Regions from separate parts of the Paenibacillus sp. Y301 genome, predicted to be linked through region 4. Evidence: a T-box and tRNA genes for the amino acid it is inferred to sense, from the RefSeq annotation. Region 4 holds a T-box; the other regions hold tRNA genes.
What was found. A T-box is a leader RNA that pairs with one kind of tRNA and senses whether it is charged. The one in region 4 lies ahead of leuS (leucine--tRNA ligase), so its partner is inferred to be a tRNA-Leu.
Positions count from the first base shown of each region.

Region 1: it has a tRNA-Leu gene. The T-box ahead of leuS (leucine--tRNA ligase) is inferred to sense a tRNA for this amino acid. The anticodon was not compared.
Region 2: it has a tRNA-Leu gene. The T-box ahead of leuS (leucine--tRNA ligase) is inferred to sense a tRNA for this amino acid. The anticodon was not compared.
Region 3: it has a tRNA-Leu gene. The T-box ahead of leuS (leucine--tRNA ligase) is inferred to sense a tRNA for this amino acid. The anticodon was not compared.

Region 1 covers NZ_JCAIUL010000001.1:170,669-178,493, reverse strand. Annotated here, with positions in the region: gene AC1D69_RS00830 (family 43 glycosylhydrolase) at 1-858, opposite strand, end outside; gene AC1D69_RS00825 (family 8 glycosyl hydrolase) at 1,181-2,326, shown strand; tRNA gene AC1D69_RS00820 (tRNA-Leu) at 2,565-2,650, opposite strand; gene AC1D69_RS00815 (YybI family spore inner coat protein) at 2,830-3,591, shown strand; gene AC1D69_RS00810 (SulP family inorganic anion transporter) at 3,759-5,216, opposite strand; tRNA gene AC1D69_RS00805 (tRNA-Ile) at 5,333-5,406, opposite strand; tRNA gene AC1D69_RS00800 (tRNA-Met) at 5,450-5,523, opposite strand; gene AC1D69_RS00795 (hypothetical protein) at 5,598-5,762, opposite strand; gene pyrE (orotate phosphoribosyltransferase) at 5,931-6,572, opposite strand; gene pyrF (orotidine-5'-phosphate decarboxylase) at 6,565-7,305, opposite strand; gene carB (carbamoyl-phosphate synthase large subunit) at 7,321-7,825, opposite strand, start outside.
Region 2 covers NZ_JCAIUL010000003.1:262,131-269,955, reverse strand. Annotated here, with positions in the region: gene AC1D69_RS07705 (S-layer homology domain-containing protein) at 115-2,412, opposite strand; tRNA gene AC1D69_RS07700 (tRNA-Leu) at 2,715-2,798, opposite strand; gene AC1D69_RS07695 (hypothetical protein) at 2,842-3,297, opposite strand; gene AC1D69_RS07690 (GNAT family N-acetyltransferase) at 3,478-4,011, shown strand; gene AC1D69_RS07685 (hypothetical protein) at 4,071-4,283, opposite strand; gene AC1D69_RS07680 (hypothetical protein) at 4,420-4,749, opposite strand; gene AC1D69_RS07675 (xanthine phosphoribosyltransferase) at 4,849-5,421, opposite strand; gene AC1D69_RS07670 (YkvI family membrane protein) at 5,572-6,600, shown strand; gene AC1D69_RS07665 (AAA family ATPase) at 6,575-7,825, opposite strand, start outside.
Region 3 covers NZ_JCAIUL010000002.1:205,632-213,456, forward strand. Annotated here, with positions in the region: gene AC1D69_RS04415 (SprT family protein) at 1-327, shown strand, start outside; tRNA gene AC1D69_RS04420 (tRNA-Asn) at 358-433, shown strand; tRNA gene AC1D69_RS04425 (tRNA-Ser) at 444-535, shown strand; tRNA gene AC1D69_RS04430 (tRNA-Glu) at 676-750, shown strand; tRNA gene AC1D69_RS04435 (tRNA-Lys) at 796-868, shown strand; tRNA gene AC1D69_RS04440 (tRNA-Leu) at 880-962, shown strand; gene AC1D69_RS04445 (MFS transporter) at 1,102-2,304, opposite strand; gene AC1D69_RS04450 (MarR family winged helix-turn-helix transcriptional regulator) at 2,319-2,774, opposite strand; gene AC1D69_RS04455 (nitrogen regulation protein NR(II)) at 2,880-3,509, opposite strand; gene AC1D69_RS04460 (helix-turn-helix domain-containing protein) at 3,678-4,037, shown strand; gene AC1D69_RS04465 (urease accessory protein UreF) at 4,123-4,761, opposite strand; tRNA gene AC1D69_RS04470 (tRNA-Leu) at 5,063-5,145, shown strand; gene AC1D69_RS04475 (Nramp family divalent metal transporter) at 5,276-6,619, opposite strand; gene AC1D69_RS04480 (hypothetical protein) at 6,879-7,157, shown strand; gene AC1D69_RS04485 (thiol-disulfide oxidoreductase DCC family protein) at 7,283-7,729, shown strand; gene AC1D69_RS04490 (hypothetical protein) at 7,749-7,825, shown strand, end outside.
Region 4 covers NZ_JCAIUL010000001.1:24,500-32,324, reverse strand. Annotated here, with positions in the region: gene AC1D69_RS00170 (ComEA family DNA-binding protein) at 1-187, opposite strand, end outside; gene comER (late competence protein ComER) at 369-1,208, shown strand; gene leuS (leucine--tRNA ligase) at 1,189-3,627, opposite strand; T-box leader at 3,738-4,013, opposite strand; gene AC1D69_RS00155 (asparagine synthase) at 4,177-4,335, shown strand; gene AC1D69_RS00150 (3-ketoacyl-ACP reductase) at 4,439-5,158, opposite strand; gene AC1D69_RS00145 (class I SAM-dependent DNA methyltransferase) at 5,287-6,057, opposite strand; gene AC1D69_RS00140 (CvfB family protein) at 6,182-7,102, opposite strand; gene rsfS (ribosome silencing factor) at 7,099-7,455, opposite strand; gene yqeK (bis(5'-nucleosyl)-tetraphosphatase (symmetrical) YqeK) at 7,452-7,825, opposite strand, start outside.

The sequences.
Region 1 (7,825 bases), 150 kb from region 4:
CCACTCTCCATTGATCTCCACGATACTGCCATGATTGTTGCCGCCATAATACATTGGCTGGTCCGCCGGCTTGTACGTATCGATATGAAGATCACAATTGCTCACAATGACTCCCTGGTATGTGAAGTCTTTGGTCGGATGCTGGCTGCTTGCATAACACAGTTCATGCATGGAGATGGAGGAATAGATCAGATAATAGGTATCTCCCCTTTTGCGAATTGAAGGAGCCTCAAAGAACTCATAGTCTTCGAAGCCACTCCCTTTACTGTAGGGCTGGCTCGGTGCAACAAATACAGGTTCTTCAATTATAGTAAGCATATCCGGACCAAGTACCATTGCCATAGCACCGTGTCTGGATTTATCCCCAAATCCACAAAATCCAGTGTACAAGTAGGTCTTCTCTCCTTCAGTCAGTACGCCGGGGTCAAACTGCGGCTCATCGCCTTCCTTTTCCCCCAATCGTATTCCATCGGCATATCTTACATAGCCGTAGAACTCATACTTACCCCCCGGCTTGTCACAGACAGCCACCGAAACAACGGGAATCTTATCGAGCACATAATAGAGATAATACCGCCCGTCCGTTCCCACGGTGACGTCGGGAGCATATAAGCACATGCTACCTTCAGGATTAAGCGGGTCATCCGTAGTTCGGTAGATCACGCCTTCGCATCGCCAATCGGCCAGATTGTCCTCCGGTGCCGACCAGCATACATAGTCGTTCAAACAAAAAGCGTGTCCATTAAAACGGTCATGTGAGCCATACACATAGACTCTACCTTCAAAAACATATGGTTCTCCGTCAGGGATATATTCCCAAGACGGGAGATACGGATTTAATCCTTGTTTTTTCACCATCGTAATTTCACCTTTGTCATTTATGATTTTATGCTTGTACAATCACTTGGATGGAATAATTACCATGATCGGGGTGCAAATAATTATTTCCCCAAGGTATGAACATCACCCTCAAAGTATATGGAGCGACTTAGCCTAAGTCCATGACATATAGTCACATAATATTGATCTATTCTTAGATTAGTAGCGTTGTTCGGCAAAGGACTTATGGAGCGAGAATACCACACACGAATCGCCTATAATTTTCAAGGTAAACGCTTTAATTTTTATAGCATCGGTCATGTTATACTTTGGGCAAAACCCTATCCAATGGAGGATTGTTATGAATATATTTAAGGAAGGCTCAATTTATACAGGAGAATACAGGAACCTGTTCCAAGAGAATGGAATGTCAAAAGAGGAGATCAGGCAAAGGCTTGACGACACCTGGAACGAATTGTTTTACGGTGCGCCTGATGTACGAATTTATCATCCTATGGGTGACGATAAAGGATATATCGTAGATACCGGCAATACCGATGTGCGGACAGAGGGCATGTCCTACGGGATGATGATGGCTGTTCAAATGGACAAGAAGGAAGAGTTTGACCGACTCTGGAAGTTCGCTAAGGTATACATGCAACATACAGAAGGCCGTTACAAGGATTATTTTGCCTGGCACTGTAAATTGGACGGAACACGACTGTCGCACGGCCCGGCGCCGGACGGAGAAGAATTTTTCGCAATGGCACTGTTCTTCGCCTCCAAGCGCTGGGGTGATGGAACCGAACCCTTCAACTACTCCGAGCAAGCCAATATCATTCTCCGCGCCTGTGTGCATAAAGGGGAAGATGGAGAAGGCGATCCGATGTGGGACCCGGCAACTAAGCTGATTAAATTCATCCCTGAAACACCTTTCAGCGATCCCTCCTACCATCTGCCGCATTTCTATGAATTATTTGCTCTACAGGCCGATGAACAGGATAAGGCCTTCTGGAAAGACGCCGCAGTTAGAAGCAGAACTTATTTACAGAAGGCTTGCCATCCAGTGACAGGTCTTTCCCCCGAATATGCTAACTATGACGGAAGTCCTGCTGAACCCCAGCCACATGGAGACTTCAGCCACTTCTTCAGCGATTCTTACCGCGTTGCTGCCAACATCGGTCTGGACTATCAATGGTTCCACTGCGACCCTTGGCAGGTGGATCAGTCCAACCGGATTCAGGCTTTTTTCCGGGACATTGAAGTCGACGATTACAGGCGCTACACCATTGACGGCCAACCTTTCGTGGAGCCATCCTTGCATCCAGTCGGCCTTCTGGCAACATTGGCCATGGCCTCACTCGCTGCCGATGGACCAAATGCCGGACATTTCGTCAAGCTATTCTGGAATACACCGCTACGTACAGGAGTTCGCCGGTATTACGACAACTGCCTATACTTCTTCAGTATGCTAGCACTAAGCGGAAACTACCGTATTTATTCATAAACAGAAACAAGAAATCGCCCCATATGGATCAATGGAATCCTAATCTTCCATCCATTAAGGAGCGATTTCTGTTTGGTATGATTTCCGGTAGAGGCAACTAGCCCTACCACAACATTGTTTGTCAGCTTATTCAGCTCTAACCGCAGTATCAACACAACGCAATATTCTAATCATATAATAAAAAAATCGCATGCCCCTCAGTAGTAATGAGAGTCATGCAATCTTCGTAAATCAAGTATGCCGAGGACGGGGGTCGAACCCGTACGGTACTCACGTACCGCAGGATTTTAAGTCCTGTGCGTCTGCCTGTTCCGCCACCCCGGCATAGCAAGTGTGAATCTGTCATTTCTAATAAATTAGTAACGGTCGAATTCAACTTTATTAGTATACTTCATATTCCAAACAATTTCAAGTATTTAATTTAATTAATTATTTTGAACAGCACATCTTCATGCATCTAATCATAAAGTATGGGTAAACACCTATCTGAAGGAGTAGATTTCATGAATGCATACATGCATAACACACCACAATTTCACAACCGAAACTTAGAGCAGACAACGAATAAGGAACTTATTATCGATCATGCAAGTGCAGATGTAACTGGCGACCGTGTCGTAGACCAAATATGGCTAACAGGTTATAAGCTAGATAGTAACAGCCCTTATATAAGTGATATATCTATTCACATTAAGGATGGTACTACCTCTACCATTTATCGAATCAAACCCACCGAGAACTCTGGGTACAACCCACGTCTATTTCTAGGGGATTTTACTGGCAATGGAACCTCAGATATTCTTCTAACCATAGACAGTGGTGGTTCAGGTGCCATTACGTATGATTATCTGTATAGTTTTGCTCAAGGGAAACCACAACTTCTATTCAACTCCGATGTATATAACGACTATTGGAAGTATAAAGTGACTTATCTCGATGGTTATCGACTGCAAGTTACTAACACTAATGCAGAACAAGTATATACCATTGATATCTCCTCTCGTGGAAAAGACTACTTGGATGGCATCTACAACCCTGATGGAACGTTGAAGTCCCCTACAGAAGGATGGGTAGACCCCCTCAGTGGCTTATATCCAGTCGACTTCGACGGTGATGGGGTATATGAATTGTTAGCATTCCAAGGTGTGAGTGGACTATATCATGCAGATCGATTCGGATACATTCAGAATGTCCTGAGATGGCAGAACAACGGATGGACATTACAAAGCCAGTGGTTTGCAATTAACGGTGCTCCTGCCCAGTAAGCGTAGAGTATAAATGACTCGTATAGAATGACATCATCTTTATATGCGAAAATAGGCATCGATGAAATAAATTGTGTGAATGATGTCTGAATCCGGAATCACTACAAATTGTTTTTGAACTTTTTAAGGGACCTGAATTTAATCAGGTCCCTCTTCTTCTCTATCTATTAATGGCCGCTAGTCATAGACAAGCCCATTTTATCTATAAGGATCTGACTTTCCTTATTCAGACCCACGATTTCGACTTTCTTGTCTAGTTGTTCATATTTCGCAATCACTTTGGATATCGCTTCAACAGCTGATTGATCCCATACATGTGATCGACTAAAATCAATCGTAATATGTTCAGGGTCTTCGTTATAGTGAAACAGCCCCACAAAGTGTGTCATCGTCCCAAAGAACATCTGACCTCTAACCTTGTATTCTTTATGTCCATCTAGCACAGCAGATTCTTCAAATCTAATCTTACCTATCTTCCAAGCAAAGAATAAAGCACTCAGTAATACCCCGGCGATGACACCATAAGAAAGATTATGAGTCCATACTACAATGACTACGGTCACGATCATTACCAAAGCATCTGTACGAGGAATCCGGTTCAACTCTCGAATTGAATCCCATTTAAACGTATCCAGGCAGACCATGAACATCACGGCAACAAGAGCAGCCATCGGTATTTTCGTAACAACGGGCCCCAGAACAATGATAAGGAACAATAGAAATACACCAGCAACCAATGTTGACAATCGTTTTCTACCACCCGACTTAACATTAATCACCGACTGTCCAATCATGGCACAACCCGCCATGCCTCCGAAGAATCCATTAACTGCATTGGCGATCCCTTGCCCACGAACTTCTTTATTCTTATCACTGCCTGTTTCAGTCATCTCATCTATTATCGTTGCCGTTAGTAGTGATTCAAGGATTCCTACGACCGCCATGGAGAAAGAATATGGCAAAATAATAAGGAATGTGTCCATGGAAAATAAAACTTGCGGTATATGCAGAAATGGGAGCGTGCTAGTAATCGTACCCATATCGCCTACCGTATTAATATTCAATCCAAAACTAATAGAAATAATAGATACCACAACAATAGCAACTAATGCTGAAGGAATAGCCTTCGTGAATAAAGGAACGATATAAATGATAGCTAGCGTTAGAGCTACTAGTGCATACATAACCCAACTTTGCCCTTTGAATTGCGTTAATTGAGCTATAAACACGAGAATTGCTAATGCATTGACGAAGCCATTCATGACCGAATGGGGTACGAAGCTAACCAATTGACCTATTTTTAATATCCCCATCAAATATTGTATAATCCCTGTCAGTATCGTTGCAGCAAACAAATACTCAATACCATGGTCTTTCACCAAAGTGACCATAAGCAGAGCCATAGCCCCCGTAGCAGCCGAGATCATCGCAGGCCTACCACCCACGATTGAAATAACGACAGCCATGCAGAACGAAGCATACAGACCTACCATGGGGCTCACTCCTGCAATAATCGAGAAGGCGATCGATTCTGGAATAAGAGCCAGAGCAACTGTCATACCCGATAATATATCCTTCCGAGTATTACCAAGCCAAGTAGAATGGCTCAATTGCAAACCTTTCAATCTGATTCCCCCAATATCTATAATTCTATAAAATAAAATTTCTAAAAGAATGTATAATCAACCTTCTATCCTAATTTGGACAAATAAAAAAACCTTGAAATCAAGGTTTCTAGAAGTGGGCCCTGAGGGACTCGAACCCCCGACCAATCGGTTATGAGCCGACCGCTCTAACCAACTGAGCTAAGGGCCCTAAATATTATGTAAACCACATTAGATAATGGCAGTTTAATGAATTGCGGGGGCAGGATTTGAACCTGCGGCCTTCGGGTTATGAGCCCGACGAGCTACCGGGCTGCTCCACCCCGCGTCAGTAAAATATTTTTCAACAGCGACAAGATATAATATACAACACTTGCGGCACTCACGTCAAGCCTTTTTTATTTAAGGAATAAATCGAACACCATATCTCCCTTTACGAGAACGAAAAATCTCAACGGAATGAGGATCATTGTATCCATAAATCCAACCGTCCTGTTCTAATCTTTTAGCAAGGCAACCCGCTTGAAATTGGCTTCTATAGAGTTTACCGAAATACACCCACTTCATTTCTCTTCCCTCTTTCTCATGAAGAACTATATATGATGTCGATGGTATTATTACCTAATAGGTCTGGAAACATGCAAATTTTCTAAGGCATAAAATAAGGACTTGTCCTCCTCAGATGAGTTGGGCAAGTCCTTATCTTGTCTTACGATATTGGATTTCTCTCTGTATCTATACTCCGAAGGATGAAGGGTCTTCTCTCCATGCTTTCAGTGATTGTAAGTCTTCTATTTCAATCTTCCCCTGTTCAAGGGCAACATCCATTAGAGCACCATAGTTAGACAAGCTCTGAAGCGGAATGCCAGCCTCTGCAAAAGCATGAACTGCCTTGTCCAGCTGATAGCTAAATATCGCAAGAACAGCCAAGGGTACACCGCCTGCATCCTTAACAGCTAATGCTGCTTTCAATGAACTACCTCCAGTGGAGATTAAATCTTCAATAACGACTACCTTCTGACCTGGCTTGATCAATCCTTCGATCTGATTCTGTTTACCATGTCCCTTAGCCTTATCACGAATATATGCCATTGGTAGGTTTAACTTCTGCGCTACCCAAGCTGCATGTGGAATCCCAGCCGTTGCTGTACCAGCGATCACTTCAGCATCTGGATAAGACTCACGAGTAACAGCTGCGAACGATTCCGCGATGTATTCACGAACTTCTGGATAGGACATCGTCAGACGATTGTCACAGTAAATTGGTGATTTCATACCTGATGTCCATGTGAAAGGTTGTTTCGGACTTAAAGCTACCGCTTCAATCTGCAACAAATAATTAGCAATCGCACATGGAATCTCTGTCAAATTACTCATGGTTCATCATCTCCTCAATAATCTGTTCTGCCGCTTCTCTAGGATTGCTAGCACCAGTTATCGGACGTCCTACAACAATGTAATGACTTCCCTGTCGGATCGCTTCTCCTGGTGTTAACACTCTAGATTGATCTCCTAAATGACTACCTGCCGGACGAATTCCTGGTGTAACTGTTATAAAATCTTTGCCACAAGCTTCTCCAATCGAGGGTACCTCTTGTGCGGAAGCCACCACCCCATCCAGACCTGCAGATGCAGCTAGCTTCGCATATCTTACTACCACCTCTTCAATACTGCCTTCCACACCAATCTGCTCATTTAACACAGCCTGACTTGTACTAGTTAACTGTGTAACAGCGATGATAATAGGCTTTGTTAAAGAACTATCATTAGCTAACGCGTTATTCATACCTTCATAAGCTGCCTGCATCATTTGTGTTCCACCCGCAGCGTGAACATTAAACATATCCACACCTAGACGGGTAATGCTCTCAGCACCACCCTTAACGGTATTTGGAATGTCATGCATTTTCAAATCTAAGAAGACGGAGTAACCCCTCCCCTTAAGTTCGCGCACAAAGTCCGGGCCTGCAGCATAAAAGAGCTGCATCCCGATCTTCATATAACAAGGTATTTCTTGCAATTGTTCCACTAAGGCGGATGCCTGAGCGGCATCTGGATAATCCAGAGCCACGATCAGACGACCTGCCATGTTCTTATATTCTGTATTCATCGTCCTTAAGCCCCCTTATTGCTCAATAAAAGCTGGCATGGCTTGGGATGAGAAGTTAATGGTGTCTAGCATAATTAGCAATGCTCTCACGGTATCGAGCGATGTCATACATACAATGCCATTTTCTACAGCTTCACGACGAATTCTGAATCCATCACGTTGTGGCATTTTACCTTTAGTAAGGGTGTTGAATACAAACTGTGCTTCTCCATTACGAATAAGGTCGAGGATATTTGGTGTTCCTTCACTCAGCTTATGAACGGTTGTTACATCAAGTCCCGCTTCATTCAGAGCGTCTGCCGTACCCCCTGTTGCATATATTTTATAACCCAATCTCTTAAATCCAGTTAGAAGCTCTACTGCTTCCTCTTTATCTTTATCAGCGACCGTTGCAATAATTGCACCTGTAGATGGGATTTTCATCCCTGCTCCAATAAGTCCTTTGAACAGTGCCTTAGCATACTGAAGATCACGACCCATAACTTCACCCGTCGATTTCATCTCTGGTCCAAGCGTTGTA
Region 2 (7,825 bases), on a different contig from region 4:
GAAAGGTATACCCTCTCTTTCTTTTTCTAAAACAACTAAAAACAAGGCCTCTCCCCAGAAGGACGGCCTTGGCTTAGTTAAGTCACTATTCCAGTGTACTTGTTTGTTGAACTTTTACTTATGCTGTAATAAAGATATAATCCATGTCGCTGCCTCTGCTCGGGTTGCACTCTGATTCGGTGCAAAGCGATTGCCACCAACGCCATGTACAAGGCCCGCTTCGGCTACGGCTGCGATATAAGGAACTGCCCATTTCGGAGCCTCACTCGCATCCGCAAAAGTTAGTTTCGCCGCCTGATTAACCTGAATACCCATAGCACGGCCAATCAATACTGCCATTTCTGCCCGACTAATCTGCTGAATAGGGCGGAATTGATGATCATCATACCCACTTACGATCCCCGCTTGTACCGCCTGAGCCACAAATGTCTGAGCATAGACCGGGATTTGCTTGTTATCTTTAAAATCCAATGATTTACCCGTGTCCGTTAACGCTAATGCTTTAGCTAGCATGGTTATAAACTCTGCACGATTCACCATTTGATCTGGACGGAATGTTCCGTCAGCATATCCAGTAATGAATCCAAGACTTGCTGCCTGCTTAATTACATCTGTTGCCCAATGGTTGTTGATGTCTGAGAAGGTCGCTACTGGAATAACTGGAGTTATTGGTGTTGTCGTAGTACCTGTATCGCTATTCCCTGTTGTGTTGCTGGTAGTGGAACTTCCTGTAGTAGTACTTCCGGTTGTACTACCGGTGCTACTACCCGGAGAACTTCCGTTATTACCACTTGGGTTACTTCCAGTACCGCTTCCAGGATTACTTCCAGTGCCACTATCTGTAGATTGTTTCTTAATACCAAATTGATCAATAATATAAGGCTTCCCGCCATCTACATTCTGATCAATTTCATAAGATACTGCCGTCAACTTATCCCCGTCAATGGTAATTCCCACGAAGTTCTGAACCTGACCACGCAGTGGACGCGAATTGTCGCCCGGATCTGCTCCATATTTAGCCGCATGATTCTCATCTGCCACATTAAAGAGGCTATAGTAAGTATCGTCCATTTTTGTATTTTTGTAATATACCTTAGGTCCAGCTGTTGCTGGGATCATATAGATTGTGCCATCTGGATTCACGGTATACTTCATTTCTTGTCCGTTTAACGTTTCAGAGATCATTTCGGCTTCTGTTGCTTTGCCTTCTTTATTAATGGGTTTGCTGCGTGCATAGATATGATCGTGACCTTGTACAACGAAGTCGATGCCAAGCTCCGCCATAATTGGGGCAATTTTATTTCGTACGCCGTTCGTTCCCATGATGTCTTTGTCAGATGCATGATTCGAAGTCGTATATGGTCCTTTGTGGAAATTCACAATAATCCATTTCGCACCGGCTGTGCGAGCAGCGGCCACATCAGCTTTTAGCCATGCCACCTGTGCTGGCGTGAAATTCGCATATTCTTCCGAATTCTCATTCGAGTTCATAATAATGAAATGAGTATTGCTGTAATCATATGAGTAATAAGCACCTGTCTCCGTGTTGGAATCCGTCGCTTCTTTTACATTAAAATGCTCATAATAACCATAATTTTTATCTTCATGATTACCGGCAGCCGGAGCTATAGTAATATTCATTAAACTTGGTTGTGCATGGCCTAGGAGCCACTTCCACTGTTCTTCTTTCGTCCCGTTATCGACAATATCACCACTATGTAAGATAAAATTCGCATTTGGGATGGTTGTCATTGCCTTTGCAATCGTCTGTGCTGAGAGATCAGCCTCATCTTCATCTTTTGCCTGCGTATCGGTTAGATCGATGAAGGTGAATGCACCACTCACTGGGGCAGTACGGAATGTACCCACGTCACTCCAACTATTCAGCGATTCATTACCGATACGGAAATAATAGGAGGTATCAGGCTTCAAATTCGTAGCTTCCGCCTTATACATTTTATCATTGCTCGAGTTCTTAGCTACGGATGAGCGAGCTATGAAATGTTGTGAGGATGTGAAGTCAGGTTGAATGTCCTGCAGCTCGACAACCTGTAAATCGCTATATACAGAATCAACAACGCTATACCAGGTAAATCCTTTAGCAGTTGTTGTATCCCCGTTAAACGTTACGGTCACTCTATTTATAGCTGCAGGAGTTGCAAGTACTTCCAGTCCCTCAGTAGCAAGAGTCGTTACTTCATTAATAGTTGATTCCACTAGGGACGCTGCTGGTGTACTGCTTGTTTCACCTTCCACAGGAGGCGTTACCAGAGTGCTGCTTACTTCAGTACGGGTAGTAGGATCTGTAGGTGTAACATCATCGGCAAAGGCAGGTACACCAGAACCCATCAGCGTAAATGCCATGATAACGGATAGAACAGGTTTCGTAACCTTTTTGAATAAAAGTGTCATTTGAAAACTCCCTTGGTTATATTTTATATTCCTAACTACTTCAGAGTAACAAAGGAATGTTTGCTTATTGTTAGCTGTAAGGCGTTCTTGTGTAAATCTTTTAATGCCGTTCATACGATTGTTGTTCATTGTTTACATGATCACCCTGACATAACCATAGGTGTGAGTCATCTACCTCGCTTACACATGATAAATGTTGATTACTTCAGCAACAAAAAAACCACTTCAATACCATGAATGTAGCTTCATGATAAGAAAGTGGTTTAACTTTTCCAAAACAGATTTAATTATTTCTAATATCATGCGGCCAAGAGGACTCGAACCTCCACGGTTGTTACACCACTAGAACCTGAATCTAGCGCGTCTGCCAATTCCGCCATGACCGCATACTACGTAAGGGTTTATCGGACCCTAACTTCTACATTATTGCTAACTATATAACGGATTATACACTCCGACAGATTCAAAATACAAGTATTTCGCTGTATCTTCTTGATTTTCAGGTGACATATCTTTAAACCATTTTTCTTCCATATTCTCCTCGGTTAAATTCATATCTCTCCAAAATGAAAGTCCAATTTCAGGAAAATAATAAATATAACCATCTGATTTTTCCCGATCATAAGGAGAGATTGTATCAATTATCGGAATCAATGTAGATACTTTAGTGTTGAACAGATCTAATCCTTCATACATACAGACGAATTCAATCTCTGCACCTTTAAATAAATCTATAAAGGAACATTTATCATCTTTGTATTCAACCTTGAAAAAGAGTGGCGAATTCTGTGTTAGTCTATCAATTTCACTCATACTCATTCCTAAATTCAACTCTCCGATGGAAATGCCAGGTTTGACTTGGACAGTAGGTATCTCAGATTTCATAGTAATATTCCTTTCTATATCTCCATTCCTCACTTTTCAGAGTATAAAAGACATTTAAACAATTGGTATATTTTGAACCATCTGAAACAATTAATATATACCTTATCCAAAATCCTACCTGTATGGTAAAATTATGTAGTTCGATGTTATCTTGCCACGCCACATAAAGGAGTTAACAAAATGGTTGAATTAAGGAATGTTACATTTGAGAATGTTCATAAGGTATTACAATTAAAACCAGAGGAACATCAAAAAACTTATGTAGAGGATGTATCTACAACAATAGCATTAGCTTATGCAGGGATAAACGAACAGTGTCCAGGTGAATGTTGTGTCATTTATTATGAAAATGAGCCCGTTGGAGTAATTCTTATTGGACAAAGTCAAGTTCGCGAACATGAACCCACAGTTCTTGGACCATATCATTTTGCTTATAGAGTGATCGGATTTTTTATTGATTATCGTTACCAGAATAAAGGAATTGGAAGAAAGGCCTTTCAAAAAGCCTTAGATAAAATTAAAACATTTCCTGATGGCACATCTTTACCTATAACACTTGAAGTAAAAATGCAAAATACCAATGCAATCAAATTTTATGGATGGTTCGGATTTTATGATTCAGGCGTAAAATATGATGATGACTGCGTCTTTATTCGTTTGCCACAGAACAATGAATCAAATCTTTATCTTCATACAGTAAAAAACGCTACATGATCATCATCTCTGACGAAGGACATGTAGCGCCTGTGATATTAAGTACTTATGCTTGTCCCTTATTCCAATTCAGGACGTGGTTCACTTGCTAATTGGTACAAGTAATTCCGATCTAACTTTACCACATTCCGATTGGGTCTCCGAATGAGTACCTGCTCAGCATCCCAAGCAACCACAATTCCTCTTACATCATTACTTCTCTCTGAATCTCGTACGACTCTTACCTTCTCGCCACCCACACGAAAAGCATCCAATTCTTCATCACTAATCATCTATACTCACCCCCGTTAGATCTGTCCCGCTGTATCAAGTGAACTTCTCATATTAAAAAAAAGACCTAAACAGTTTCATTTAGGCCATTATTATTTACTCTCTATAATTAAGGAAAGTTAAATGATTATTCCATGACTATCGTTGGGCATGTTCTTTACTATCGTTCTTCTCAAACCAGAAATCTAACACCGTAGCTGACATCACTCGACTGTTCAAGTACTCAAATTGTTGTGGGGTAAACATTTCCTTCCATGAGAAGGCGAGTTCCTCACATAAGCTAACAATGGTCAATAATTCCGACCAGGCGACATAACGTTTATACCAAAAAAATTGAGGGTGTTCAAGCATATAGGGATATAGATCATCAAACTCTGTGTGCTTACAATCTAATGCTCGCTCAAAATGATCCTTTGCTGTGGCCAACTTATCAATAAAGAATTGTTCTGATACCGATTCTTTCCCCATTGTGTTGCCTCCTCTCTCCTTCTTATACTTTTTATTATAAGCGATAAAATAGAAGCTGGAAAGCCATTGTCTAAAATTGGGCTAAGCTTTCTTCAGAAATTATTCGCCAAAAGTTATCGTCCCGTTTGCAAGAGATTTAATCTTTACAAGTGATTCTAAAACGATACCTTGTTCACGTATTGTTCGTGCACCCGCTTGAAAACATTTCTCGATGACGATACCTAAGCCAATCAATTCTGCTCCTGAACGTTCGATAATCTTTATTAATCCTCTTGCTGCATCGCCATTCGCAATAATATCATCGATAAATAGGACACGATCGTCACTGTTTAAGTACTGCCGCGATAACATAATGTCTGTCACAATCCCCTTCGTAAAAGAAGGTACGCGTTCACAATATGCATCTGGATCTGCCAGAAGTGTCTTTTTACGTCGTGCAAATACGAGAGGTACTCCTAATTCATAAGCTGTGGCAAAAGCAACCGCAATCCCTGAGGATTCTACTGTTACTACTCGTGTTATACCCGCTTCCGCAAATTTTGAGGCGAATTCACGTCCCATGGCCATCGTAAGTTGTGGATCCACTTGGTGATTTAATAATCCATCCAGCTTTAACACCTGATCAGATACAATTACGCCTTCTTCTATAATTCTTTGTTTTAGTAGTTCCATCATCGTTTGCCCTCCCAAGCCAATCCTTTGACGTTAAAGTACCATAGTTTTAACCCGTACATCAAGTAAATTTGGACAGGTTACAGTCATGTCCTATCGATTTCCAACATACCTTGTACTAATGCGAGTATAGGTTCAAGGAGGAAAAGGATGAAAAATACAGTCCGTACAATGCAAATTGCATTCACTTACATAGGTACCGTAGTTGGCGCTGGATTTGCCACAGGACAGGAAATTCTCCAGTTCTTCACCCAATACGGCAAATGGGCGACATTGACCATCATACTCTCAACAGTTCTCTTTATTTGGTTAGGTACCAAAATGATGATCATCTCACGTAGAATTCATGCTAAATCGTATGAGGATCTCAATAAGCATCTATTTGGAGCTAAATCAGGGGGTTACATAAGCATTGCTATGCTCTTTATTCTTATAGGTGTAAATAGTATTATGTTAGCCGGCGCCGGTTCCGTATTTGTCCAGCACTTTAATCTACATTACCAAACGGGACTTATTCTTACAGTGATTGCCGCCTTCTTCTTGCTGAATAAAGGCATGAGTTCTATTATGCACATGAATAGTATTGTCGTACCGATGATGCTTACTCTTTCACTACTGATTATCTCGAATACATTACACATGCCGAACGCTGACAGTTTCCTGATCTTATCAACAGATCGTAATCTAGGTATAGCATGGTTATCGCCACTTTTATATACAGCATTTAATCTTGTGATGGCTCAAGCAGTGCTGGTACCTTTGGGTAGTCATACGGAAAGTATCTCGGCTATCAAATGGGGAGGCATATTGGGCGGATTTGGCGTTGGCTTCATGTTAATGGCAGCTCATTTTGCGATGTCTGCACAAATGCCTGGCATTATGCAATATGAAATCCCCATGGGTAGCATAGCCTTTCAATTGGGTGTTGTCGTGCAAATGATCTATGTCCTACTCATATTTCTAGAGATATTCACAACATTCGTTGCAGATATCTACGGAGTAACCTTACAATTACAGCAACATTTTCCTTATTCGCCCAAAATCATCGCTATATTCGTTATGATGTTATGTTATCTATTCAGCCAATTCGGATTCAGTAATTTATTATCCGTTCTATATCCCTTGTTCGGTTCCCTTAGTTTATTATGGGTGGTCAAACTGATGGTTGTAAGGAAATAACATTGACGTTCGGAATCATATTTCGAATATGCTTAACCATGTATGGATGACAAGTCATCATAATAATCTGGCGTGTTGTTGCAATCTCCTGCAGTAGAGATAATGACGCTATCATTCTCTCCTCGTCGAAATTAACGAAAATATCGTCAAAGATTAGAGGAATTGAGGTCTTTGTATTCATTGTACTGGCAAGAGCAAATCTCATAGCCAAATACATTTGTTCTGCTGTCCCACGACTCAATTTGGCACTTTCTATCAGGCCAAGATGACAATGTTCAGCAAGTAATTCCTTCGCTCCTAATTTCATAACAATGCGAGTATAGGCACCTTGGGTTAAATGTTCGAAATAGTTAGAAGCCATCTTCAATACTTGTGGCTGCTTCTCTTCCTCATAGATCAGGCGAGTTCTGGAGATGAGTTCCGCGCAAATGGACATCACTGCATATTCTGTAGTCATTTCTTTTAGAGCCGCTTTCTGATCTTCAAGGTGCTGTAATGCAGAATCATGTAGACATAATAATTCCAATTGGTCTTTTTCCTGTAACAATCTACCGTGTTGTTGCTGTAACTCTTTCCATCGGGTTTCAATCTCATTCATCTTCTGTTCTTGGTTGTGGCACGCCAGTGTTAACTCATTCTCATCCTGCGTATTTAATATCGTTAGTAGATCTTTTCTACGACGATCATCTATGCCACTGAACATCGCAACTTCTAATTGGCGATTGTTTGCTTTTAACTCTTCACAACGTTGATATATTCTTCCTCGTTGCAAGAAATCTTCTCCGCTATTTGCTGCTCCGTCCCTGATCAGCTCTTCCTTCAGAGATGTCGTTCGTTGCAATTCCCCTCGAACAACTTGTGTATCTTCTTCGACTGCTTCTATTCGCGCTTGCAACATATGTCGTTTACGGACTACTTCTTCATACTCATCCCATTCTTTCTTCTTTAGCTCAATCCACGCAACAATAGATATCTCTAAACGGTCTGAACCTTCAGGTAACATGCTTCTACATTCGTTTTCATATTCAAGGCAATCCTGTTGCATTTGGGATTCTCTTCGACGTATTTTATCAAGTTTATCTATATACTCCAACCCTTGTTCAGCAAGACCAAACATATCGATCACAGCTTCTGGTGAGAGATGAACATTTAACTCCCGTTCTTCAAGCCAGTTCTCCCACTTGTTCTCAAGCTCTTCAAATGTTCTTTCTTCTTTCGCCATACT
Region 3 (7,825 bases), on a different contig from region 4:
CAACTCGATAACTTTGGTAACGAAGAAGTGGAGAAAATCATTAAACATGAATTATGCCATTATCATCTTCATCTGAGAGGCAGAGGGTACCGACACCGTGATGCTGAGTTCAAGCAATTGTTGAAGCGAGTAGGTGGGAGTAGATTCTGTCAGACCCTACCAGGAGCCAAGGCGAGAAAACCCCAGGCATACAAATATAAGCTGACTTGCAGTCAATGTGGCATGGAGTATCTTCGTAAACGCAAGGTTGATCCTAACCGTTACCGATGTGGGAAATGCAGTGGGAAATTACGATTAGTTCATCTTGACTCTAATATCCAGGGATGATATATTAATGAAAGTAATTGTAATTACTGTTCCCTGATAGCTCAGTTGGTAGAGCACTCGACTGTTAATCGAGTTGTCACAGGTTCGAGTCCTGTTCGGGGAGCCATTATTTTTTTGGAGAGATACCCAAGTGGCTATAAGGGGACCCTCTGCTAAGGGGTTAGACTGCGTAAGCGGTGCGTGGGTTCGAATCCCACTCTCTCCGCCATATGATTAACAATAGCTATCATTTATTTTGATAAATGGAGGGGCCGATGAGGTTCCTTTTTTTGTTTCAAAAAAAGTGCTTGTCATGCCGTTTGTTATTTGTTATAATAAATCCTGTCGTCACAAGAAGTGATGCTTTCTGGCCCGTTGGTCAAGCGGTTAAGACACCTCCCTTTCACGGAGGTAACAGGGGTTCGATTCCCCTACGGGTCACCATTTTAATTTTACCTCACTTATGGCGTACCATTGTACAGTCACCGAGAGCCATTAGCTCAGTTGGTAGAGCACCTGACTTTTAATCAGGGTGTCGAAGGTTCGAATCCTTCATGGCTCACTTTTATGTTTGCGGACGTGGTGGAACGGCAGACACGCTACCTTGAGGGGGTAGTGGGGGTAACCCCGTGGAGGTTCAAATCCTCTCGCCCGCATTATAGTTTTTGAAGAAACCTTACTTTTGTAAGGTTTCTTTTTGTATGCTGAATAATGATCATCTTATCAGTGTATGAAAAAAAACCATCGAAACCATTCATAAACGATTTTGATGGCTTTTATTAAAATATAAGAAATTTAGTTTCCAACCGCTTGTTCCTTACTAGTGTTATTCTTCGTGCGCTTAATCATATAAATCGCGTAGATCGCTATGAACAATACTAGGAATATAGCTGAGGAGCGATACATTACCGCATAACTTGAATGGGAAGCGATTTGCCCTAAGAGCAGAGCACCGATGGCCACGCCCAGATCAAGTGAGTTGAAATACATACTATTCGCCATTCCTTGCTGATGTGGTGATACGGATTGTACCATCCAAGATTGAAGGGTAGGTTGTGCTGTACCGAATCCTACACCATAACATAACGCAGCAACTGCAAGGGAAGCAGTAGATGTTGAGTATGAAAGTAAGAGGAGTCCCGTGATTAGGAATAGTGCTGCCGGAATAATCAACACAATATGCCCTTTACTATCATAAAGTTTGCCAGATATCGGACGGACAATGACCACGGAAATGACATTAAACAAGAAGAATAACGATGCATTCGCAAGATGAACTTCTTTTCCAAATAAGATTAAGAAACTTAATAAACCGCCATATGTAATGGACATGAGCATGTTAAGTAAACTTGGGATGATCAGACTCTTGTTGAAACCTTGTTTTTGAGATGTGGCTGCGAGATCTTTAGGTGCTGCAGTCGGAGATTTTACCTTTTTACTTAATGGATAGATAATTGGAAGAATCAATAAGCTTGTTGCCAATGTTGCATATACTAATGTAGGAAAGCCGCTCTGATTCAATAGGGTACTCCCAATAACCGGTCCTAGCGATAAGGCGATACTTGTGGATAACCCGAAATAACCTAGACCTTCTCCTAATCGTCTTATAGGAATTACACCGGAAGCCATCGTAGGCAACGTTGTACTTCCCATCCCGAAACCAATTCCAAATAGAACACGCATAAGTAGTAATAACGCTAACGTTCCGCTCCATAGATAACCGAATGTAGCGAGTGTGATCAGGATAAGTCCAGTGAACAGAATCGCGTTTCTTTTGCCTTTCTCTAATGCTTTGGCAGAGAATAGACGTGAAGCGATGGCTGATAATGCAAATATAGTTGTGAAAAGACTAACCGTAAGGTCGTTTGCATGGAAATGATCCTTAACATAAGCGGGTAGTGGCGAGAGAATCATTTGTAAATTTAAAAATAATAATAAGTTACATAGGGTCAGCATGATGAACTCTCTGGTCCACAGCTTTTCTTTGATGGTTGTCATTCTAACAATAACCTCTAATCTTGATGAATTTGTTCGATATTATGTTGGATTTGTTGCATGATCTGTTGTAATAACTGTAGTTGTTCATCCGTGACGCCAGATATTATATTGTCATTCAATTCTACTTCGATTGGAATCGTAGCTAGGATGAGTTTTTTTGCAGATTCCGTTGGGTGGATCAAAAATGCTCTGCGATCTGTAGAGTCTGTGCTTCTTGTAATGAGTTGTTTCTTATCCAGAACGTCTAGGATTCGTGTAACGGTGGGTTGATCCTTCTCTGTTCGTCGTGCAATCTTCTTCTGATTAATCCCTTCCTCAAGGTATACCTGATAGAGAACGGACCATTGTTCAGGGGTGATGTCATAGGGTTTGAGTTGAATCGAGAATAAGGTGCTTAACTTGCGAAAAATATGGGCATATCTGAAACCGATGGACTGTTCAGGGGAAGGAAATCTAGACAGCTTAAACACTCCCTTAGAGTTAGTTGTTGTAACAATTATAAGTACAACAATAATGGTTGTCAACGACAATAAGATTAAAGGTACGTTGAGACCTATACTAAGGCAGCTTGAAAATTATACTTCGGATGGGTTATCCAGTGCAGAGGAGTATTTAGGATATAGCGTACGTATACAATCAGGACAAATATCATGGGTGAATTCAGCATGTGTATGTTTCTCCAAAAAATGTTCAATGGCATTCCACAGGAGATTATCATCTTTAATACGTTTGCAGACAGCGCATATGGGAATGAGGCCTCGTATTGTTCTGACCTGCGAAATAGCTTCTTGTAAATCGTGCTCTAATTGTTTCCTTTTAGTGATATTCGTAATCAATATGTTTGCTCCCTTAACGGAGTTAGTGCCATACGCTAAAAGTGGAGAGATTTCTATCATAAGCCACTCTAACTTTTGGTTTATTTTTATACTAAAGTCGTGAGTGAAGGATTGAAGATGTCCTTGAATAATACAGTGGAATGATGATGTTAATAATGTGTGTAATTCTAGTTCATCACCACGGATTTCGCTAATATGAAAAAAATTAACACCTAGCCATTGGAATGTTGAAGGATAGTTATGATACATAGATAATGCTTCCCAGGCTGGATTTACAGCAATAACACGACCTTCACGATTTAGGACTACAATACTTTGTTGTAATGAATGAAGGACTTCGTGATGTAGTGTAGCGGTGAAATTTGACATGAGTGGTCTCTCCCTGCAACATGAGTAGATTATGAACAAATAGATGGAAATTCTGTGATATAATTCAATGGAGACATACTGGATAGTATATACTTTTTTACGTAATTATTCAATATATAATACTTACATGCGTCACTTTTCTCGACAACATTGGAAGGCGGTCATAAGATGCAGACAATTTACCAGCGAATTGAAATTTTAATTAAGAGCAAAGGAATGACTAAAAAGTTATTTTGCGAAGAGTTAGGAATTAGTACAGGGAATTTCGGTGATTGGAAAAGAGGAAAGTCTACACCGAGTACAAATAAGCTGGTTGAGATTGGTGCCTATTTCAATACTAGTCTGGATTGGCTCATTGTGGGCAGAGAATCGCAGGGCGAACTCTTGAAAGAAGAGCAAGAACAATATTCAACAGAAGTAATACGGCAAATACAACGTAATTCTTCTAAATTAAGTGAACAGGAATTGGGGTTTATTAAGGAATGTATTGAATTTACAGATTACAGAAGAAATCAACTTTCCGAATAAAAAAGCTTGTGCTCATTAGAAACGGGTACCTTCCATATTTATGGAGGGTACCCGTTTCTATTGTTGTCATGATTGTTATGGTGATTTAGGCAGTAGAGGAAAATTCATGAACATCCTTAGAGTGCATTGTAACGGAATGCCACTCTGGTGCTAAGAGATCAAGAGAGGTTTGGATCCATCGTTTCTCATCTTCACTGGAAATGTTCATAACGACCGAAGCGCTATGGATACAAGAGGATACTGCTGAGAATATGTATCCTTGTATCGCTTGATCACAGTCTGTGCCTAGTTTTTGGTTAATCCAAGCGTGTACCGTAATTAAGCAACCTACAGCCTCGTGTTTCTGTAGCGTTTCTTCCAGTTCATCGAAGTCCATCCATGGATAAAGAGCCCGAGCTAATTTTAAAAGGCGTTTTCCGTTCTTCTGAGCCGTATGTTTATCGATCGGATTATGATTGCGATCGTGAACGGATTTATCAATTATTGCAATTCGTTCTAGGTCGTTACTCTCAGTAGCGTGATATACCTCTTTGAGCGCCCTAATCTCTGTGTGAAGTAACACATTCTCAAGTTGGCATCTTAAGAATAAATCGAGTTCATCGCGGTTATGAATGTTACCCTTTGATATTTCAGCTTCGAACCCAGATGAATGCCTGAATCCACCTACGTACAAGGAGGAATCTAACATTTGTACGTAATCAAGTAACTTTCTGCCTTTGTCCATGTCATGACACCTCCATGTAATATATTTCGCTATTATGGGAATTGTTTGAATTGTTATATGTTATATAAATTGACGTATCTGTACTTGTGTTAGAGTTATATTGAATTTATTGAACTAATCATACTGAATAGTCACATTGTTGTCAATTTAAATAATGAAAAAAATGTAAATACTATCATCAATATGTTATGTTGTATTACATAAGTGAAGTGCGGTATGGATAGGTCTTTTTTCTTTACTTTTCATAGGCTGCCATGTAAAATATATTGTGTTGCTAAGGGAAATTCCTCTTTATTTTTACGCGGTCGTGGTGGAATGGCAGACACGCTACCTTGAGGGGGTAGTGGGGGCAACCCCGTGGAGGTTCGAGTCCTCTCGACCGCATTAATTAAGTCTTATACGTGCAGGAAAAAGGCAGCTCAAGGTGATTTATCCTTGAGCTGCCTTTTTGGTATTTCTTTTCTGGGTCTTGAAATGACTTCGAGTTTATCAGGTGTAGTGATTATTATGGATCTCATCCAGTAAAGGTGCGGAATATCAAATATATATTTAAAGCTATAATAATGACAGTCACAGACCAAGCTAATATCTGCACCCATAGTGGATTGACAAAGACCCCCATGATTTTCTTATCACTGGTGAACTTAACTAGCGGAACAATTGCAAAGGGAAGTTGTAGTGATAAAATGACCTGGCTAAGAATCAGTAGTTTTTCAATACCTTGTTCGCCAGCAACGGCTGTTACGATGACAGCTGGAATGATAGCTATCAATCGAGTAATTAACCGTCGCAACCATTGAGGAAGGCGGATATTAAGGAATCCTTCCATCACAATCTGTCCAGCAAGTGTTCCTGTAAGTGTAGAGTTCTGTCCGGAAGCCAAAAGTGCGACTCCGAATAGAATACTAGCTAGCGTTGTCCCTACAAGAGGTGTTAAGAGATGATATGCATCGCTGATCTGAGCGACTTCAGTCATTCCTGCTTTATGAAATGTAGCTGCAGCAACGATTAATATGGCTGAATTAATAAATAAAGCTAATGTTAAAGCAATCGTAGAATCCCAAGTTGCAAAATGAATCGCTTCTCGTTTCCCTTTTAGCGTATTCTCATATTGACGAGTCTGTACAATGGAAGAATGCAAATATAAATTATGCGGCATCACAGTTGCGCCAAGGATAGCAATCGCAATATATAGCTTTTGAGGATTCTGAATAATGTCAGGATCCGGTATAAATCCTTTAAATACACTTCCTACATTGGGATGGGAGAGCCACAGATCGATGGCAAAACAGCCACCAATAGTAACAATCAATACAACTACTAATATCTCTAGAGCTCGAAATCCTTTCTTTTGAAGGAGTAATACAAGTAGTACATCCACTGCCGTTATAAGAACCCCATACATAATAGGTATTCCGAACAGTAAATTAAGCGCGATAGCTGAACCAATAACTTCTGCTAAATCACATGCTGCAATAGCTAGCTCGCACAGAAACCACAGACCAATACTGACAGGACGACTATAATTATTGCGACATGCTTGGGCTAAGTCATGTCCCGTGACAATACCAAGCTTACTTGAGAGAGATTGGAGTAGAACAGCCATTAAGTTAGATACCAAGATAACGGATAAGAGCGTATAACCGAATTGAGAACCTCCTGCAATATCTGTTGCCCAATTCCCTGGATCCATATATCCTACTGCCACTAAATAGCCAGGCCCAGCAAAAGCCATAAATTTCTTAATCCATGATCCGGTCATGGGCACCTTCATGGAATGGTTTACTTCTGATAAAGAGGTTCTTCTGTTAACTCTCGAACCGTCATCTGTAGTAAATGTACGATCTGAACCCTTCATATGAATCACATCCTGTAAATTTTGTCATAATAAAGTTGCCTTATATAATACTTATTGTACTCCTGCAATTTTGTTTGTCTAGGGAAACTTAGTGCTGCTTGTCTTGTTTAATTTTATGAAATAAGGTTACTATTTCTCCTTTTAGCCGGAGTAGTGGTATAATAAAATTGACATCAAGTTGAAAATTCATTAAAATGTCTAAGTACTTGTTGGATAAGCCATCTTTGGATTAACAAATTTAATATAATGGGTGATACTGATGTCTTACAGACCGATAATTTCGAACGTGGAAGAAGCCAGCAATAATGAGAAAGATGGATTGTATGAATTCATCATCTATTTGGCAGACGGAACAGAGTGCCGCACGTTTTATAACCGTTATCCTGAATGGAAAATGACCACCATCAGCAGATTGCTCAAAACACCTTGTCCTATATGTCGCAAAGATTTCATTTGCAAATGTATGGAGAACTTTAAAGGTGCAATACAGGAGCAGGTCGATGAACATCAATGGCTTGAGAAAGCTATTGCTAAGTAGATGTAGAATTGAGAAAAGCGTGGGAACTTATCCTTCGCTTTTTTCTTTATGAATTTTCAAACTTTCCGTATGTCATGTTATGATGATTGTGTGTCATAAATAAATAATAGTAGGAGGAGTTAGGAATGGAAGAACACAATGGGAAACCAATTGCGAAAATCACTCCAACAGGTAGTCCTTCTCCCCTTGTACTTATTGATGGTGTTTGTCTGATGTGTCAAGGGGCTACGAAGTTTATTATTCAACGCGATCTTGCAAAAAGGTTCTTTTTTGCTTCTTTACAGTCAGAGATGGGGAAGAAAGTGTTGGGAAAGGGTGGTCTACCTACAGATTCTATGAATACGATCGTCTTGGTTGAAAACGATATGTATTTTACGAAATCTACGGCGGTCTTACGTATTGCCAGACACTTAAAATTTCCATGGTCGCTTATATATAGTTTTATTATTGTGCCCAGATTTATGAGAGATCCTGTATACCAATTTATAGCTAAACATCGCTATCGCTGGTTCGGGAAATCCGATCAATGTATGATACCGTCGCCAAAGGACAGGGAAAGATTCTTAGACTAAATGGAGGAGATTCAACTTCGTGAATAATATTTGGTTAGTTATTATAGGGGTCGTTGTTGTCGTTATATTAATCTTATTATTTAAAATGCTAAGAAC
Region 4 (7,825 bases):
TCTTTGTGGGCGCTACTTGTTCCTCTTGTTTTGGATCAGAAGAAGATATCTCTTCTCCTAACGCTTGTGCTACTTGTAAATTTAATGGTTCCCAATCCTCAATTTCTTCGCTACCCCCTAGACCGGATAAAAGAATACACCCACTGCCTAACAGAGCAATCATAATACCTACCCCTTTACGTTTCACTACACTACACCTCTATCACATTGGAATGAATAGAATCACGAAATTTGACTGCAACATCTTAATACAAATAAATATAATTACTTGTCTAATCTGTAAATTCGTCATGTTGTAAAGGTTCTAATGCATATGTTAAGAAGAAGGACTATGTGATTACCGTAATTATGAAAGGAGGGAATATCCCATGAGGATTGGACTAATTGGAACCGGAAGTATGGGAAGCCTCTTAATCGACGCTTTCATCAATTTTGGTGCAATAGAGCCTCAGCAGTTATTTATAAGTAATCGATCTATAGAAAAGCCACTATTACTCTCTGAACGCCACAAGGGTCTAAATGTGTGCAGCAACAACATCGAGACAGTAACCAATTGTGACGTGTTATTCGTTTGTGTCAAACCTCTTCAATTCGTTAGTTTAATTCAAGAAATTAAGGATCATGTTCGAAATGACCAAATATTCGTGTCGATCACTAGTCCTGTACAGTTACAGCATTTAGAGGAGCATCTTCCCTGTAAGATTGCTAAGGTGATTCCAAGTGTAACTCATAAGGTAGGAAGTGGTGCTTCATTAGTTATGTATGGTAGCCGAATTCAAGAGAAAGATAAGCAACTCCTGCATAATCTACTCTCTTTCATCAGCAAGCCGATAGAAATAAAAGAATCGCAGGCACGCATTAACTCTGACTTCACAAGTTGCGGGCCTGCTTTTATGAGTTTCTTCTTAGTAAAATGGATCCATGCTGCTGTGGAAATGACAGGCATTTCCCAAGAGGAAATAACCTGTCTTGCAAGTGAGATGATGATGGGTACGGGCAAGCTGTTAACCCAAGGAGGGTTAACCCCTCTACAACTTCAAGAACTGGTAGCCGTTCCTGGTGGTATTACCGCCCAAGCCTTATCTCAATTAGACCGCAGCTTAGATGGTATATTTCACAATCTTATTACCACAACTCACAATAAATATGATGAAGATGTAGATAAGCTAAATGAATATTTCAGTGAAATTAACCGACCACAATATTAACTAATTTACCTGGAACAGCAATCATTTTACGAATACTTTTACCCGCAATAGCTTGCTGAACACTAGGAAGAGCCAAAGCATACTCTTGCATGGCATCTTTATCCATATCCTTCGCAATCATGGTACGCTCTACAATCTTACCATTCACTTGTACGACGATCTCAATCTCTGAATCCACTGTCCAAGATTCATCATATGTTGGCCATTCAGCATACGTGATGCTGTCTTCATGCCCAAGGCGCTGCCACAATTCCTCGGAAATGTGCGGTGCCAGTGGTGACAGAAGTTGTACAAAGTTCTCCACAGCGACACGTGGCAACTCTTCAACCTTGTATGCTTCATTTACGAAGATCATCATCTGACTAATCGCTGTATTAAAGCGTAAGTTCTCCAAATCTTCCGTTACCTTTTTAATACTCTTATGCCAAGTACGTTTAAATTCATCACTGCCTTCACCATCGACAATTTTACTATTTAAAGTGCCTTCGTCATTGATGATTAAACGCCATACACGAGAAAGGAAACGATGGCTTCCTTCTACACCATTCATACTCCAAGGCTTAGTCGCTTCTAGTGGTCCCATGAACATTTCGTATATACGAAGTGTGTCCGCACCGTGACTTTGGACAATTTCATCTGGATTAACGACATTACCACGCGATTTACTCATCTTCTCATTGTTAGTACCTAGAATCATCCCTTGATTCACAAGTTTATGGAATGGTTCTTTCGTATCTACGATGCCAAGATCGTATAACACCTTATGCCAGAAACGTGCATATAACAAGTGAAGTACAGCATGTTCTGCACCACCGATATACAAATCTACTGGAAGCCATTGTTGTTGCTTATCCTTAGAACATAACTCTTTATCATTGTGTGGATCAATAAAGCGTAAGTAATACCAGCAACTACCTGCCCATTGAGGCATGGTATTGGTCTCACGACGAGCCTTCATTCCCGTCTCAGGATCGATTGTTTCCACCCATTCAAGAACGTTAGCTAATGGTGATTCTCCTGTGCCAGATGGCTTGATATGTTCAACGTCAGGTAGAACGAGTGGTAATTGGTCCTCAGGAACCGTCTTCATTGTCCCATCTTCTAGATGAAGGATTGGAATAGGCTCTCCCCAGTATCTTTGACGACTAAATAACCAGTCACGCAAACGATAGGTGATTTTACCTTGACCTTTGCCATTCCCTTCTAGCCAAGTGATCATCTTCGCCATAGCATCGACATTGTTTAGACCGTTAAGCCAATCGGAATTGACATGTTCACCGTCACCGCTGTATGCTTCTTCCTCAACATTACCGCCTTTAATCACTTCCACGATGTCGATCCCAAATTGTTTGGCAAATTCCCAGTCACGTGAATCATGTCCTGGTACGGCCATAATAGCTCCCGTACCATATCCAGCAAGAACATAATCTGCAACCCAGATTGGCATAGTAGCGCCATTTACTGGGTTAACAGCATAAGCCCCTGTGAATACCCCTGATTTGTCTTTAGCCAAATCTGTACGTTCAAGATCACTTTTGTGTGAAGCTTGGATCTTATAAGCTTCTACAGCTGCCTTTTGTTCTTCTGTCGTAATTTGATCTACTAACTCTTGTTCTGGAGCTAGAACGCAATACGTTGCACCGAACAACGTGTCTGGACGAGTTGTAAATACCACGAGTTGCTTTTCGTGACCTTGAATATCAAATGTCACTTCAGCCCCTTTGGATTTACCAATCCAGTTACGTTGCATATCTTTGATACTCTCAGCCCAATCCAATTCCTCTAGATCGTCCAACAAGCGATCTGCATATTCCGTAATCTTCAACATCCACTGTCTCATTGGTTTGCGGACAACAGGATGGCTTCCACGTTCACTTAATCCATCAATGACTTCTTCATTCGCAAGTACAGTACCCAATGCTTCACACCAATTGACTGGCACTTCAGCTACATAAGCAAGTCCTTTATTATACAACTGTATAAATATCCACTGTGTCCATTTATAATATTCAGGATCTGTCGTACTGATCTCTCTATCCCAATCATATGAGAAACCTAGAGATTTGATCTGACGGCGGAAAGTATTAATATTCTGAACTGTGAATCCCTTTGGATGTTCTCCTGTGTCAATAGCATGTTGCTCCGCTGGTAGACCAAATGCATCCCATCCCATAGGATGAAGCACATTGTATCCACGCATACGTTTATAACGAGAGACAATATCCGTCGCTGTATAACCTTCAGGATGGCCTACATGAAGACCTGCACCCGAAGGGTATGGGAACATATCCAAAGCATAGAACTTCGGTTTAGCTGGATCTTCCCCTGTTTTAAATGTGTTATGCTCTTCCCAATATTGTTGCCATTTCGGCTCAATCGCTTGTGGTTGATAACCTTGACCTTGTTGCTGTTCACTCATGATTATTTGTCCTCCTTCAAAATTCGTGCAGTGTAATATGTAATTTGTCTGAAAAGCAGACCTCTTACATTTGCCCATCAAAAAAACCTCTTCATCCTTAGCGTTTGATCGCTAGGGACGAGAGGTCTGAATTCCCGTGGTACCACCCTAGTTAGTGGAATACATTCTTTGTTCTCCACTCACTTTGAACCCTTAACGCGGGCAAGACGACGATATTTTAGATATAGAAACTCTTGACGATCTACATCGTAGAACGTTTAAGCTCTTCCATAATCATATCATGACTCCAAGGTAAGTTCGTTTCGGATCATCAACCGGCTTCCAGCAAACCACCGGCTCTCTGAGTGATATTTCTCGAAATTAATACTCCTCATCAACGTTTAAAATATGCATTTTGATGAACCATATTATACAGAATTAAGGAAGATAAGTCAACAAATGACCCTCGACAAATATATAGGTTACTGATCATGTCTCAAGCGTATAGTTCATTATATTTTGACAAAGACTACTATACGTCTTTCCAAACCAATCTAAGGGAGTGTTCATATGCGCGAAGGGATGATTCCTACTGTTCTTGGAACTGTTGTATCAGCATCTGGTGCTGCGTTACTTGGAAGTAAGTATAAGCTTGCTGCGTATGGCGTACTAGGCTTCGGTCTAGCACATATTATCCTTGGAAGTATTGACCTTGTAGAACATCGTTAAATTGGAGAGACAATAAGGACATTAGATCTGATCTCATGCTCCTTAGTAACACACGCAAAAGCAAGCCTTGGATCAAAGGATCCAAGGCTTGTTTGATGATCCATTATTGCGGATTTGTTGTCCAAAGTCCAGCCGTTTTTACAAACACGCGCTGTGGAAGTTTCAGGGTAGCCAGAGCTAACTCTGCCACATCCTCAGGTTGCATCATGCGATCTTCATCACCTATTTTTAAGCCCGCATTCTTAGCAAGATCTGTATTCACTGTACTTGGAGTCAGTGCAACAACACGAATGTTGAATTTGCGAACTTCTTGCAGAACGGATTCCGTTAATCCTAATACCGCGAACTTAGAAGCACAATACGCTGAACCTGTTGCAAATCCTTTCTCACCTGCAGTGGATGAGATATTAATAATGTTACCACTATTCTGTTCTACCATCGTAGGAAGTACCGCACGAGTTACATAATAAGTTCCCATTAGGTTAACGCGCATCATTCTCTCCCATACTTCAGGATCCATCTCTAACAATGTTCCGAATTCTGCAAATCCAGCATTATTAATCAGAATATCAATTGAACCTAGTTGTTCTTTTAAACTGTCCACTGCTTTGTCCACTTCATCCTTTACAGAAACATCCGCTGTAGCAATACTAACCTTGACGCCATAAGTTTCAGTCAAAGTGTTACGAAGTCCTTCTAGATCTGACGTTGTTCTAGCGATTAGCCCTAGATTAACACCTTCTTTAGCAAGGGTTGTAGCTATAGCTAGACCAATTCCTTTTCCTGCTCCAGTAATAATGGCTGTACTATTCTTCAATTCCATTTCATTCACTCCTTCATATGTGTTATATCGATAGTCTTCAATCAAACTCACTTCTCAAGTATATACTAAAAAGGATCTATATTAAAAAAATGAAGCCCTGATATCTATCCAAGGCTTCATACACATACTTATTTGATCGCAACATAGAATAATCTCTGCGCATCATCTTCAGCTTCGACCCATTCAAAGTCAGCGTATATTTTGATATCACGGAATCCAGCTTTGGTAAGCTCCACTCTCATCCACTCTGGATCGTAAGCCCGCTGAACATGAATCTCATCGAAACGTCGATACTGATCGCTACCTTGTTCATCACGTACGAAAATTCGCAAATGATGTTCAATAGCATAGCTCTGTACATCCAAATCGCAAGTCCAAATATATGAAACTGAACGTTCATCCAGCACAAATGGTTGTTCATCATCGTAACGTTTCATCGTGTTGGGGTGGTGTACATCAAAAAGAAATGATCCACCTGGTTTTAGACCCTCATATGTACGTGCAAACATAGATATGACATCCGCTTCCTCAACGAGATAATTAATACAATCACAAAAAGATATCACAGAATCCACTGGTTCTGGCAGTTCCCACTCTTTCATATCCTGGTTTACCCAACGTATACTACCTTCACGATAAAGGCGGCTACCTTGTGGAGTCATATCCATTTTGCCACGTGCAACGGATAACATATCTGATGAAAGATCTATACCTGTTACTTCAAATCCAGAATTCACTAGTGGTATGGTGATGCTACCCGTTCCACAGCCAAGCTCAGCTACAGTATGAGGCATCCCATGTTTCTCCCAAGCTGTTCGCGCAAAACGTATCCAGTCAGGGTATGGCATGTCTTCCATTAACTCATCGTAGACATATGCAAATTTCCGGTAGGATGACATGATGACACCACACTTTCTTTGGAATACTATGAATCCATTATAGAGGTTGTTCAAAAAGTCATCTTTTGATCACGAAGTACTCTTGGTGCTGAAAATCCGACTTTTTGAACACGTACTTATAGGATTAAGACTGTATATCTTCATTCGAATCCGATTCTGAATTCGATTCAGGATTCACTAAGTACGTCCAATTTTCTTTTTGCGTAATTAGGCCATCTTTCAGCAACTTACCTATAGCCCGTTTAAATGCAGATTTACTAATGCCGAATCGATCTTTAATGATATCCGGAGGAGTAGCATCGGAATAAGGCATTCCACCACCTGGACGATCCTTGAGGAATTCTAGCAAACGCTCTGCATCTAGATCTCTTCCAACCTCTTTCAATGGTGCCATGGAAAGATTGACTCTGCCATCTTCACGAATATGGCTAATACGTGCCTTCACTTCTTCGCCAAGACGAAGCATGCGAGTGCGTTCCGTAGCGTGAATTAGACCAATGACCCCGAATCCAACTACACCACCATCAACAAGCACAAATGTGCCCATTTGGAGCGATTTATACACGGTTGCAGTCACCCACTGATTCATCCATGAGGTAGGGGCAGCAAAAGTCAGTGTCTCTAACTCATACTCCCCAGCTAACTTGGCAAGTAGACGCCCTTGCTTATCATGTTCCATGGTAACAAACACAGAATCACCGACACGTGGATGTAGTTCTTTAATCTCAGGTAACTCGCGTATAGGAAGTAACAATTGACGACCAAGGCCCATTTCAAGGAAGCACCCTAGACGTGGATTGATATCAGCTACTACCAATTTGGCTATTCCACCCAGTGTCAACAGTGGCTTTTTCATCGTTGCAGCCAAGCGACTTTCGGTATCAAAGAAAATGAATACTTCTACGATATCACCTGGTTTTATTTCTTCTGTAATCTCCGTGTAATGAAGTAACACATCGAAATCATCCCCATATAGAAAGAATCCGTATGGAGACACTTCACGGGCCACTTCTAGTGAGACAACTGTACCCGCAACTAAACTCATACCATTTCCACTACCTTAGCATCAGACCATAATCTTTCAAGATTATAGAATTCACGCTCATCGCGGTGGAAGACATGAACAATAACGTCCCCTAAATCCATTAGTACCCAACGAGCAGCGTTCATACCTTCGATCCCACGAATTGTTGTACCTGCTTCCATAGCCGACTTACGAATTTCTGTAGCGATGGATTGCACTTGTACATCAGAGTTACCGTGACAAATCACAAAATAATCAGCAACCATTGAAACTCCTCTTAAATCCAGTGCAACGATGTTCATTGCCTTTTTATCTTGTGCACCAGTTACTGCCAAATCCAACAACTTCTCAGGACTAACAAACTTTTGATTCATGAATTCGCCTCCATTTGCTTTATTAAATCATTACGTGCTAATACTGTTAACGGATAAATAATTTGCGTACGTGACATCAAGACATGAATTGTAGAGTCTAATCCAGCAACTAGGCTTCCTTCTAAACTATGGTTGGCTAGTTCTCGAATATTATTCACACCCGGAAAGTCTCTACCCGGTTCAATATAATCGGCTAGACATACCACTTTGTCCAATAAAGTCATACCTATTCTGCCAGAAGTATGATAACGAATAGCATCTAATACTTCGATATCGTCTATTCCATAATCATGACTTGCTACATATGCACCTACTTCAGCATGCCATAGTTGTTTATTATATAATAACAAATCATCAGATAACTGATTGT